3 regions of the Arthrobacter sp. N1 genome follow, and region 3 is predicted to be linked to each of the others. Evidence: riboswitches for the same ligand, from Rfam matches in the RefSeq annotation. Region 3 holds a riboswitch; each other region holds the start of a gene.
The links. Region 3 has a riboswitch for thiamine pyrophosphate ahead of NVV32_RS14825 (ECF transporter S component). Riboswitches for the same ligand answer to the same signal wherever they lie in the genome.
Positions count from the first base shown of each region.

Region 1 (4,209 bases), 1.8 Mb from region 3:
GTCGCCCATGCCGTTGCCGCCGTTGGTGGCGTGGCGGTGGGGGGCGTGGTGGTAGTCGAGGAGGGTCGTCGTCTGGTGGTCCACGCGAAGGATCACGTTCCCGCCGTCGCCGCCGTTGCCGCCGTCGGGTCCACCCAGGGGCTTGAACTTCTCCCGGTGGACGGACACGCAGCCGTGGCCACCGGTGCCACCGGATACGTGCAGGACGACGCGGTCTACGAAGCTCGCCACGTGGGTCTCCTTCTACAAGTACTTCACTGTGCCGAGTCTGATCGGCTTAAAAGAAGGTGGGGCGAGCCGAAGCGGCTCACCCCACCCGAATGCTGGTGCACGGTCGGTGCACGTCCGCGGCGCAGATTACTCTGCTGCGGCCCCTACGATGTTGACGACCTTGCGTCCGCGACGGGTACCGAACTCGACGGCACCTGCCTCGAGTGCGAAGAGGGTGTCGTCGCCGCCGCGGCCTACGTTGGCACCGGGGTGGAAGTGGGTGCCGCGCTGGCGAACGATGATCTCGCCGGCCTTGACGACCTGGCCACCGAAGCGCTTGACGCCGAGGTACTGCGCGTTCGAGTCGCGGCCGTTACGAGTGGAGCTTGCGCCCTTCTTATGTGCCATGGTGTGTGCCTGCCTTCGCTGAAGTGTCTAGGTGACCGATCGGTAGTCCGAAGGACTACGCGATACCTGTGATTTTGACGCGGGTCAGTTCCGAACGGTGACCCTGGCGCTTCTTGTAGCCGGTCTTGTTCTTGAACTTCTGGATGACGATCTTCGGTCCACGGAGATTCTCGACGATCTCGGCAGTCACGGAGACCTTCGCGAGGTCCTCCGCTGCCGAGGTGATCTTGGCGCCGTCGACCAGAAGGAGGGCGGGAAGCTTGAACGTGCTTCCGGCCTGACCGGTGACGCGGTCAAGGGTAACGAGGTCTCCTACAGAAACCTTTTCTTGGCGGCCGCCTGCGCGGACAATCGCGTACACCACTTGGGAACTCACTTCTCTCGACAATCTGACTTCTGATGAAAAAACTCGGGTGCGCCTCGAGCACGAACTGCTGCGCCGCACCGGGCCCGCTCTGTGCGTCGTCGACGCTGCTGCCCTGGGGCTGCCGGAGCCCGACCGGATTCCTGCGGGGCCGTGCCCCTCCGGGTTCCGGCGGACACGCCGTTAACAGGCGGATGCACCGAGGGTCAAGATTACGGCAGGACGACGCCTTCCCGCAAATCAGCGTGCTCGGTCGGCGCGGCGTCCGCGGATGGTCCGCGGTGCGCGTCGAAGAAGTCGCGCTCGTAGGTGGCGGACCAGCGGAACGCCAGGAGCATCGCATCCCGCTCGCCCGGCGAGGCGGCGCGGTGGGCTCGGTCGGCGATCAGCTTGGCCTCCGCGGTGGCCTCGACGAAGACGGGGTCGGCGTACGTCGCGATCCAGGCGCCATAGGGGTGGGCCGCCTCTGCCGCGCCGCCGTCCTGCCGCACCTGGTCCCGGACGTAGTCCCCCACCGCGGCATAGAGCCAGAAACAGGGCAGCACCGCGGCGACCAGCTCGGCGTAGGAGCCACGGGCCGTCGTCGCCACGAGATGGTCGCAATAGGCACGTGTGACGGGGCCGGGCAGGTCCGCGCCGCGCGGTCCGGGCTCCGTCCCGAGCCATGACCGGTGCAGCTCCGCCTCCGTCTCGAGGCACGAGGCGGCGCACCGGAGCCAGAACAGCTGCTCGGCCTCGGTCGGTGCCAGTGAGGCGGTACGGGCCAGCACGCCCGCGTACTCGCGGAGATAGAGGGCGTCCTCCCTCAGGTACCGCGCGAAGTCCGCCGCGGGCAGGCTGCCGTCGGTCAGCCCGACGACGAACGGGACCTGCAGGATCTCGCGCCGCAGGCCGGCGGTGTCCCGCCAGGCGAGGTCGGTGAACGGCTGCCGGTGGCGCGGATCCGGCAGCGCATGGAAATGGTGCACGGGCCCCGCGCCATGCCCGACCCGCAGGGATGCCGAGGCGCCGAGGGCTGCTTCGAGCCACGCCTTCGCTTCACGGACGGCGGCGGACCAGTCCCCGGTCACCGCGTACCGCGTGGCGATGGCGGACGAGAGCGAGCAGCCGGTCCCGTGCGTGTTGTCCGTGCCCACACGGCGTCCGTCGAACACGAGGGCGTCACCGGGGCGTCCGGCTCCCTCGCCCGGCAGGATCAGGGCATCGGGGCAGCGCGGCCCCGGCAGGTGCCCGCCCTTGACGAGGACGGCCGTCCCCACGCGTCCGGCGAGCTCCCGCCCCTGCCGTAGCGCCTCCTGCCAGGATCCTGCAGGTTCCACACCGATGAGGACGGCGAGCTCCGGGATGTTCGGGGTGACCAGGGACGCGCGGGCGGCCAGACGGAGAACGGCCCGTACGGCGTCGTCGTGGAGCAGGCGCGCTCCACTCGTCGCCACCATGACGGGATCGAGGACGACGGCGGCGGGCCGGACGCCGTCGAGCCAGCCGGCGACGCAGTCCGCGACCTCCTCGCTCCCCAGCATCCCGATCTTCACGGCATCGAGGAGGATGTCGTCGGACACTGTATCGAGCTGCCGGCGCAGGAACTCCACGGGCGGGGTGTGCACGCCTGTGACACCCATGGTGTTCTGGGCGGTCAGCGCCGTCACCACCGCGAGGGCGTACCCGCCGTTGGCACTGATGCTCTTGACGTCCGCCTGGATCCCGGCTCCCCCGCTCGGGTCGGATCCGGCGATGCTCAGGACGTTCGGGATGACCGTGTCCGGGCTCGTCGCTGCTCGGTGAGGTTCCATGGCTGACATCCCTCCGCTAGGCCCCGGACGCCGTGCGTCCGCTAGATCAGGTTCGACGGGTGTGATCTCAGCCCTGCATCCGGCAGGGCACCCCGTGTCACCGGTCAGCCTAGCGCAGCTCCAGGGCACCACGTCCCTGGCCGGCGGCAGGGGCCGGACGTCGAGCGTCGTGCCCTTGGTGCAGGCGATCCGCCGTCGCTCCCGGATCGGACCTCCCTGGACGCGGAAGAGGACCGGAGTCCCCTGGACCCCGGTCCTCTTCCGTCCTGCAGCGCCTGCTGCTACAGCTCCGAGGCGGGTACCCCGACGCCGAAGATCAACGGCTCTGCGGCACCGGTCGCGGGCGTCCGCACCGGAGGGTGGGCTCGAGCGACATGTCGCGTGCCCGACGGTTCGGCTGCGGCTTCGGCGCCCTGCGTCTCGATGGTGGTGTCCGCAGCACCCTGCGCGCTGCGGGCGACACGGCGGCGGGGCCGTGACCGGACGGCAGGAGCCTCCTCCGCCGCGGCCGGGGCCACCCGGGTGGTCCCGGCGGGAGCGGACGACGGCGCCACTGCGGCATCCGCCTCCGGTCCGGGCGCGCGCTGCGGGGCAGCCTGCCGCGCCTCGCCCGATACCGCCGTGCGTCCGAAGGCCTCGCTCAGGCTGTCGAGGGTCAGGCGGGTCGCCGGGGCGTCCGCCGTCTCCTCCGCGGCAGGACGACGCCGATGGGTGGCCCGCGGCAGGGTCACCGTCTCGCCGTTGATCGTCAGCACGGCCTCGGTGACCTGGATGTCCGCGTCGGCGGCCGCGACGTCGGTGTGTGCACCCCGATCACCGTGTGCCGCGGATTCCTCATGGGCGTGGTGCGTTGCCGCTGCGATACTCGCGAGTGCCGCTCGGGCCGCCTCGGCCTTCGCCGCGCGGTCGGGACTGTCCGCGACGGGCGCGGCAGGCGGCGTCACGAGGTCGTCCTGCTGGCCGCCACGTCCGCCGCGGTTCCGCTTGCGCTCGCTGCGGGACATCTTGTCCTGCCGCGACTGCTGCTGCTCGGGTGCAGGCAGAGCCCGGCGGTGCTCGACGGGCTCCATGTGCGTGACGACGCCGCGACCAGCACAGTGCTCGCAGTCCTCGCCGAAGACCTCCAGCAGCCCGGTCCCCATGCGCTTGCGCGTCATCTGGACGAGGCCGAGCGAGGTGACCTCCGCGACCTGGTGCTTGGTCCTGTCGCGCCCGAGGCACTCCACGAGGCGCCGGAGCACGAGGTCGCGGTTCGCCTCGAGCACCATGTCGATGAAGTCGATGACGATGATCCCGCCGATGTCGCGCAGGCGCAGCTGCCGCACGACCTCCTCGGCGGCCTCGAGGTTGTTCTTGGTGACGGTCTCCTCCAGGTTGCCGCCGCTGCCGGTGAACTTCCCCGTGTTGACGTCGACCACCGTCATGGCCTCCGTC
Region 1 is NZ_CP102608.1:1,430,869-1,435,077, reverse strand. Features, by position in the region: gene obgE (GTPase ObgE) at 1-231, opposite strand, end outside; gene rpmA (50S ribosomal protein L27) at 358-618, opposite strand; gene rplU (50S ribosomal protein L21) at 674-982, opposite strand; gene thiD (bifunctional hydroxymethylpyrimidine kinase/phosphomethylpyrimidine kinase) at 1,195-2,775, opposite strand; TPP riboswitch at 2,767-2,880, opposite strand; gene NVV32_RS06370 (Rne/Rng family ribonuclease) at 3,057-4,209, opposite strand, start outside.
Region 1: linked by a shared signal. The riboswitch ahead of thiD (bifunctional hydroxymethylpyrimidine kinase/phosphomethylpyrimidine kinase) and the one ahead of NVV32_RS14825 (ECF transporter S component) in region 3 are both predicted to bind thiamine pyrophosphate.

Region 2 (4,209 bases), 1.7 Mb from region 3:
GTGGCTCGGCCTGGACACGCGGGTGACGTTCGGGCAGGACGGCGTCGGACTGACCTCGAGCGTGGTGCACGACCTCGACGGACCGTTCGGGCGGCTCGAGCAGATCCTCACCGTGCGGAAGCTCTGAGGGGCACCTGCCGGAATGACGGGGCGCCGGCCATGGTTGCACGAGGCACGGAAGCCTGCGGCGTGCTCCACGCCCGGGCGGTCACCGCGCCCACGCGCCCGTGGGACGTCGAGGAAGAGGAACCATGCCGAAAGCACTGTGGAACGATCAGGTCATCGCCGAGTCCGCGGACACCGTGATGGTCGAGGGGAACCACTACTTCCCGCCGAACTCCATCGCGGAGCAGTTCTTCGTCCCGACACGGACGCAGACGGTGTGCCCGTGGAAGGGGACCGCGAGCTACTTCAGCCTGGAGGTCGACGGCGAGCAGAACAAGGATGCCGCCTGGAGCTACCCGGAGCCGAAAGAAGCGGCGGAGAACATCCGCGGTTACTACGCTTTCTGGAAGGGCGTCACGGTCAGCGCGTGACCACGTGAGCGAAGGGCGCCGTCGTTCGACGGCGCCCTTCGCGCGTGCGGGCCGAAGCGGCCGGCACGGCACCACCCGAACGGACGACGGCGCCGCACGGCGCAGGATGAAGGAGCACCATGGAGAACCGGACACTCGGCAACAGCGGCACCTCGGTCTCGCACCTGGCCCTCGGAACGATGACCTTCGGCGCGGAATCGGACGAGGCGACGTCGCACGCCATCCTCTCGGACTACGCGGCGGCGGGCGGCAACCTGATCGACACCGCCGACGTCTACACCGCCGGGGCCTCCGAGGAGATCATCGGCCGCTGGATCGCGAAGAACCCGGCCGAGAGCGGACGCATGGTCCTCGCGTCGAAGGGCCGCTTCCCCATGGGCGATGACGCCAACGACCTGGGACTGTCCCGGCGTCACCTCCGCCAGGCGCTCGATGCCTCCCTCGCGCGCCTGGGCGTGGAGCACATCGACCTCTACCAGGTGCACTCGTGGGATCCGCTGACCCCGCTCGAGGAGACCCTCGGCTTCCTCGACCACGCCGTGGCGCAGGGCAAGATCAGCTACTACGGGTTCTCCAACTACACCGGCTGGCAGCTCACCAAGGCCGTGATGATCGCCCGGCAGCGCGGGTACTGCCTGCCGGTCACCCTGCAGCCGCAGTACTCGCTGCTGGTCCGCGAGATCGAGGCGGAGATCGTCCCCGCGGTGCTCGACGCCGGCATGGGCATGCTGCCCTGGTCCCCGCTGGGCGGCGGCTGGCTCACCGGCAAGTACAGCCGGGACACGGAGCCCACCGGGGAGACCCGGCTCGGCGAGAACCCGCAGCGCGGGATGGAGGCCTGGGAGAAGCGCAACGCGCAGGACCGCACGTGGCGCATCATCGACACCGTGACGGGCATCGCCGGCGAGCGTGGCGTGAACGCCTCCCACGTCGCCCTCGCCTGGGTGGCCGCGCAGGCCGGCGTCACCTCCGTGATCCTCGGCGCGCGCACCCGGGAGCAACTGGCCGACAACCTCGCCTCCGCCGACCTCGAGCTCACCGCGGCGGAACTCTCCCGGCTCGACGACGTCAGCGCCCCGACCTTCAGCGACTACCCCTATGGCGGCCCGGGCATCGAGCAGCGCAGCCGCGTGATCGGCGGGGGCCGCTGACCCGGTTGGCTCCGTCCGCCTGACGGGCTATCGTTTCGAGCAGTGACACGGGGTGTCCCTCCAAGGGAGGGGCTGAGAAGAGACCCGTCGAACCTGATCCAGCTCATACTGGCGAAGGGATGTCCTGCCGGGCCCTCGGCCCCGTGCGTCCTGCCGCCCCATCGCGAGAGGTCGCCACCGTGCACCAGGTCCAGGAGAACCCCACCCAGGCCGTCGGCCCCGTCACCGCCGAGGACTGTGCGCTGCTGCTCGCGGCCCTCCGCGACGCCGTGCCGCTCGTGCAGTGCATCACCAACGCCGTCGTCACGAACGTCACCGCCAACGTGCTCCTCGCCCTCGGAGCGGCTCCCGCCATGGTGGACATCCCGGGCGAGGCCCGGCAGTTCGCCCCCGTCGCCTCGGCTGTGCTCGTCAACCTCGGCACCCCCACCGGTTCCCAGCGCGAGGCGATGCTGGAGGCGGCGGACGCGGCGAACGGGGCAGGGACGCCCTGGGTCCTCGACCCCGTCGCGGTCGGCTTCCTCACCGTCCGCACGCAGACCGCCGCGGAGCTCGTCGCCCTCCGCCCCGGGATCATCCGGGGCAACGCCTCGGAGATCATCGCGCTCGCAGGTGCGGGCGCTGGCGGCCGCGGCGTCGACTCCCTCGACGAGCCGGCCGCCGCGCTCGACGCCGCGCGGCTCCTGGCCTCCCGCCACGGGTCGGTCGTCGCCGTGTCGGGCGCCGTGGACATGATCGTCGCGCCGTCGGGTGCCGTCGTCGGCGTGGCCAACGGGACGCCCCTCCTCACGCAGGTCACCGGGGGCGGGTGCGCGCTGGGGGCCGTCATGGCCGCCTTCGCCGCCCTCACCGAGGATCCGCTCCTCGCGGCGGTCGCCGCGACCGGCGCGTACACGATCGCCGCAGAACACGCCGCAGCCGTCGCGTCGGGGCCGGGCACCTTCGGGGCACAGTTCCTCGACGCGCTCTCGGCCATCACCCCGGACGACGTCCGGCGCAGGCTGACCCTGCAGGCAGGCTCCTGATGCCCGTCCAGGACGGGAGCGCCCGGCCGTCGCCGGCGTCGTACCTGCCCCTCTACCTCGTCACGGACACCGTGCTCTGCTCGCCACGGTCGGTGCCCGACGTCGTCGCCCTCGCCGTCGGGGGCGGGGTGACCTGCGTGCAGGTCCGGGACAAGCGAGCGGGCGTCCGCGATCTCCTGGACCTGCTGGTGGCCGTGGCCGCCGCGGTGGACGGCCGGGTGCCCGTGCTGGTCGACGACCGGGTGGACGTCTACCTCGCTGCCCTCGCCGGGGGTGCCCGGGTGCACGGCGTCCACGTGGGGCAGTCGGATCTTCCTGCCGGCGTGGTGCGGGCCATGGCCGGACCGGACGCCGTCGTCGGACTGAGCGCGGCGACGCCCGGGCAGTTCGAGGCGGTGTCGGAGCTCCCGGCGGGCACGGTCGACTACCTGGGTGTGGGCGCGGTGCATGCCACCAGCACCAAGCCCGATCACCCGGCGCCCCTCGGTGTCGACGGGTTCGCGGGCCTGGTGGCGGCTGCTCCACTGCCCTGCGTCGCGATCGGCGGCATCACGGCGGACGACGCGGCTCCGCTGCGCCGTGCCGGGGCCGCGGGGATCGCCGTCGTCTCCGCCCTGTGCACGGCCGCGGATCCGTCGGCGACCGCACGCGACCTGCTCGGGGCGTGGCAGGACGGAAGGAGCTGATCCCTGCGCGACCGGTCGGCGGGACGGGGTTCCCGGCCGGCGATCGGCGCTCGGTGCAGCAGGCACGACGTCGCCCGCGGTGGCCGGTCGCGGACCCCGCACCGGCCACCGGTGCCTACGATGAAGGGATGAGCACTTTGTGGAACGGCGCCGACGCGCTCGCCGTCGTCGTCGAGGGAGGTCCCGCCGATGCAGGCGACTCCCCGGTGGAGGACGCGGCCGTGGGGGGCGGGCCGCGCGCCGCTGCCGACCTCGATCGGGGCATCGCCATGCTGCGCGAGGTCGCCTCGGGGACCCGCCCGCCGACGCTGCGCCTCTACCGGCCCAGCCCTACCGTCGCCTTCGGCCAGCGGGACGCCCGCCTCCCCGGGTTCGCCGCCGCGGGCCGTGCCGCCGAGGACCGCGGATTCACGCCCCTCGTCCGGCGGGCGGGGGGCCGGGCCGCGGCCTACCATGGCGGATGCCTGGTGGTGGACCACCTCGAGCCGGCGGCCGACGGCGTCGCCGGTACGCGGGCGCGCTTCGCAGCCTTCGGCGCATTCTTCGCGGCGGTGCTCGCCCGCGTCGGCGTCGACGCGCACGTGGGGGAGGTCAAGGGCGAGTACTGCCCGGGGGAGTTCAGTGTGCACGGCCGCCGAGACGGCGTCCCCGCGGTCAAACTCGTGGGCACGGCCCAGCGTGTGATCTCCGGCGCCTGGCTGTTCTCGTCCGTCGTGGTGGTGGAGGACGCCACGCCGCTGCGTGCGGTCCTCTCGGACGTGTACGCGGCACTGGGCCTGGACTGGCTGCCCTCGACGGCGGGCGGGGCCGA
Region 2 is NZ_CP102608.1:1,476,917-1,481,125, forward strand. Features, by position in the region: gene NVV32_RS06580 (thioesterase family protein) at 1-127, shown strand, start outside; gene NVV32_RS06585 (DUF427 domain-containing protein) at 252-536, shown strand; gene NVV32_RS06590 (aldo/keto reductase) at 656-1,687, shown strand; TPP riboswitch at 1,726-1,824, shown strand; gene thiM (hydroxyethylthiazole kinase) at 1,867-2,712, shown strand; gene thiE (thiamine phosphate synthase) at 2,712-3,398, shown strand; gene NVV32_RS06605 (lipoate--protein ligase family protein) at 3,668-4,209, shown strand, end outside.
Region 2: linked by a shared signal. The riboswitch ahead of thiM (hydroxyethylthiazole kinase) and the one ahead of NVV32_RS14825 (ECF transporter S component) in region 3 are both predicted to bind thiamine pyrophosphate.

Region 3 (4,209 bases):
GGCCGGCACGGACGGTGAGGTCGAGCCCGGCGACGGCGACCGGACCGCGCTTCGTGCGCGCGACGTCGAGCCCGGTGGCTGCGAGGAGCACCTCCCCTCCGGCGGACGTCGGCACGGCGCCGCCGACGGCGGGCCGTCGACCGGGCACCCACACACCCGCCTGTTCGAGACGGCTGCGGGTCGCCTCCTGCACGAGGACCTCGCCGGGTGCGCCGTCGGCGAGGACACCGCCGTCGGCATCCAGCACGATCACGCGGTCGACGACATCGGCCCACACCGCGACCCTGTGCTCGACGACGACGAGCGTGGCCCGGGTGCGATCGAGGACCCGGATCACGGCGTCCCGGACCTCGACGACGCCGTCCGGGTCGAGGTTGGCCGTGGGTTCGTCGAGCAGCAGCAGTCCGGGCTCCATCGCGAGGACGGAGGCGAGTGCGAGGCGCTGCTTCTGCCCGCCGGACAGGGCGGTGGTGGGGTGGTCGAGCGGCAGGTCGAGGCCGACGTCGTCGAGCGCCCGGTGCACGCGTCGCCAGATCTCGTCCCGCGGCACGGCGAGGTTCTCGGCCGCGAAGGCCACCTCGTCGCCGACGCGGGCGAGGACCACCTGGGACTCCGGGTCCTGCAGCACCAGACCCGCGCGTCCCCGCGCCGCGGCGGGCGGGACGCCGTCGAGCAGGAGGTCCCCCTCCTGCTCACCCTCGTCATTGCTGCCGAGCACGCCGGCCAGCGCGTGGAGCACCGTGGACTTCCCCGCGCCGGAGGCACCGAGCAGCAGCACCCGCTCTCCGGGCGTCAGCTCGAGGTCGAGGTGCCGGGCGGCGAACGCCCGGCGCCCGGCATGACGCCAGCCCCACCCCCGCGCGCTGACCTGCACGGCGCGCGGGAGGGGCCCGTCGAGTGGTGTCACACGTCCGCCGTGCGGCCGGCGGCGAACGAGGACAGCACGCCCGTCCGCGCCAGGCCCCGGGTGGCGAGCCAGGACAGTAGCCCGGCGATGACGACGCCGGAGATGGCCGCGAACAGCACGTAGAGGAGCTTGAACTCGATGGTCCACAGCGCGTTGTACAGGATGTTCTCGCTGATCCCGAGCGCCAGTCCGGCACCGAGTCCGGCCAGCAGTGCCACGGGGAGGTTCCATCTCCGGTAGAGGAACAGCAGGAACACGAGTTCCGCGCCGAGACCCTGGATGGCGCCGGAGACCAGCACGGCCATACCGAACTGCGTGCCGATGAGGGCGGACACGGCGGCTGCGAGGACCTCGCAGTAGATCGCCGCCCCGGGTTTGCGGATGATCAGGCCGCCGAGGACGCCGGCGATCAGCCAGCCCCCGGAGTAGAGCCCGCCGAGCGGCGGGAAACCGGCGGTGAGCAGACTGATGCCCGAGTAGCCGGCGGACCACGCGAAGAACAGGACGCCGACGGCGACCGCGATGACCGAGGCCACGACGATGTCGACGACGCGCCACTGGTTGGTGTGCCGGGAGACGCCCCTGAGGGCGGTGGGTGATGCCATGGTGGATCCTCCTGAGGTACAGGAGGGGGGAGTGCCGGTACCGCCGGGGCGGTGTCCGTGCACTCCGAGAACTCGACTCCCTTCGCCGGTACTAGCCGGATCAGGTTCGAGGGTCTGCGGCGGTCCGCACTCTCAGCGCCCGACCCGGCAGCGTGCTGCGGGTCTGCGCTCCCCTGTCGTGTGATGGTTGAGCGTTCCGATCCTACACCGCAGGGGCGTGCGCCCGGGCAGGTCGACCGGCCTGGACGAACCACGGCGGACGTCCCGCGGCCAGGGCGGACCCGTCCCTGCCGAGCGCCTCGTCGCGCGGCTAGGGTAGGTACAGGACCACCGGACGAGAAGGAGAAACCATGAACGTCGTGTTCAAGCTGCTCGGAGTGGGAATGAGTGTGGGTGCGGGCTTCGTCGGCACCAAGCTCGTCGACTTCCTGTGGGAGAAGATCACGGGCGAGGCGCCCCCGAAGAGCAAGGACGGACTGGAGAACACGCTGCGCTCGGCCCTGGTCTTCGCGATCGTCTCCGGAGCGGTCAGCACCACCATCCAGGTGCTCACCAACCGTTCCACGCAGCAGGCGATCGAGAGGTTCGCGAAGACCCGCGACCTGACCTGAGCCACGGGCGCTCAGGGTACCACCGCGGAGCAGCAGGACAGGACGGGCTCCCCAGGGGCCCGTCCTGTCCTCGCGCAGGGCGGTGTCCGGGCGCCTCTCCCGCTACTCGCCGTCCGCCTGTCGCAGGTCGGGCCTGACGGCCTCGAGGATGCGGTGGAGGCTCATGCCGAGCGCCGCGGCTGCGCCGAACGGCACCTCCCTCGAGGACGTCCCGTACGCCGCCGCTTCCAGGTCGCGGAGCGCGCGTTCCGCCGCGGCGAGCATCGCGGCATCGTCCTCCTCCACCGTCCAGAGGTCCAGCACGTCCCCGACGGCCGTGAAGGCGGACTCCAGGGCCGGCCGGACCGCCACCGGCAGGGGCCGTTCGCGGGATGTCCCGTGCAGGGCGTCCTGCAGGAGGTTGGTGATGTTCAGGGTGTGCGAGGCGACCACTTCGAGGACCTCGACGTGCCGGTAGTCCTCCCGGACGTCACGGGGGTGGAAGCGTCGGCGCACGTTGCCCTTGCGGCTCTCGTCCGCGTACTGGAGTGCGCTGCGGGCGTTGCGGGCCGAGGCCGAGAGGCCGTCCCGCACCTCCGCCCACCGTGCGTCGTCCTCCGCCCAGTCCTCCTCCAGCGCCTGGCCCATCTGCTGCAGGTCCCGGGCCGCGGTCCGTCGGAGCAGACTCATCTGGCCGACGGCGTCATTGAGGTGGAGCGGCGGGAAGATCAGGGCGCTGACGGCCAGCCCCACCCCCACGCCGACCACGGTCTGCACGAGGTAGCCCAGGGAGTACCCGAGGTCCTCGTTCCCGATCACGAGGACGAAGAGCCCGGCCGAGGCGATTCCCGAACCGCCGCCGGCCGTCCTCCTGAGGAATCCGCCCAGCAGCACCCCGGCCCCGACCACGAACCCGATGGTGATCCAGTTCGGGTCCCCCGCCCAGACCGCGACGTAGGCGAGGACGATCCCGAGGGTCAGGCCCACCACGGTCTGAAGGCCGAGCTTGAGGGTACCCGAGACCGTGGGGTACATGGCCAGGAGGGCGCCGAGCGGCGCGTAGTAGGGGTACTCCGACGGCGTCCCGGGGATGGCCAGGGCCAGGGTCCACGCGAGGGCGGCGGCGAGCGCCGCCTTCGCCGCGAGGAGGAGTTGCGGGTTGACGGCCGCCGCTCGCATCCGGCTTTTCAGCGCGGGGTCGAGGCGCGGGACGCGGAGGCGGCGACCGGGGATCCGGTTCTGGGACATCCCCGCAGTATGGCACCGGAGCGGTAGGTCCCGCCCGGGCCGGGGCGGCAGCATCGTCTCCATGGACAGGGAGCCCGCCCTTTCCCCAGGGGCCGTGCCGGACGATACTGGCGGCATGAGCATCCTCAGCACGCAACAGATCCTCGATGCCGGGCTGGACGACTGGCGGAAACTCGCCCAGGCCCTGCACGCCCGCTTCCTGACGCACGACTTCGCCACCGGGGTGGCACTCGTCTCGGCCATCGGCGATCTCGCGGAGGAGGCGGACCACCATCCCGACGTCACGCTGAGCTATCCCCACGTGGACGTGTTGCTCATGAGCCACGACGCCGCGGGCGTGACGGGACGCGACGTCGACCTCGCGCGCCGCATCAGCGACCTCGCCGGCGGTCGCGGTCTCCTGGCCGATCCCGCTGCTCCCGCCGTCGTCGAGCTCGCCCTCGACACGGCGGACGTCGCGGGGATCGGCCCGTTCTGGGCCGCTCTGCTGACGGGTGATGCGGATGCGCTGGACGGCGACGACGTCACCGACCCGACCGGACGCGTCCCGCTCCTGTGGTTCCAGCACACCGATGCCCACGACATCCCGCGCCAGCGCTTCCACCTCGACGTGTGGTTGCCGCACGACGTCGCAGAGGCGCGGATCGCCGGTGCCGTCGCCGCCGGTGGGACGGTCGTCGACGACGGGCGGGCGCCGTCGTTCACGGTCCTGGCGGACACCGACGGCAACCGCGCCTGCGTCTGCACCGTCCTGGGACGCTGAGGCGATCCGGCAGCCATGACCGGGCACGAGGACCGGGGGGAGGACGTCGACGTCCTGGTGGTCGGTGCCGGGCCGACCGGCCTGATGCTTGCCAAC
Region 3 is NZ_CP102608.1:3,194,831-3,199,039, forward strand. Features, by position in the region: gene NVV32_RS14820 (ABC transporter ATP-binding protein) at 1-907, opposite strand, end outside; gene NVV32_RS14825 (ECF transporter S component) at 904-1,512, opposite strand; TPP riboswitch at 1,573-1,697, opposite strand; gene NVV32_RS14830 (DUF4235 domain-containing protein) at 1,863-2,123, shown strand; gene NVV32_RS14835 (FUSC family protein) at 2,226-3,350, opposite strand; gene NVV32_RS14840 (4a-hydroxytetrahydrobiopterin dehydratase) at 3,466-4,113, shown strand; gene NVV32_RS14845 (FAD-dependent monooxygenase) at 4,129-4,209, shown strand, end outside.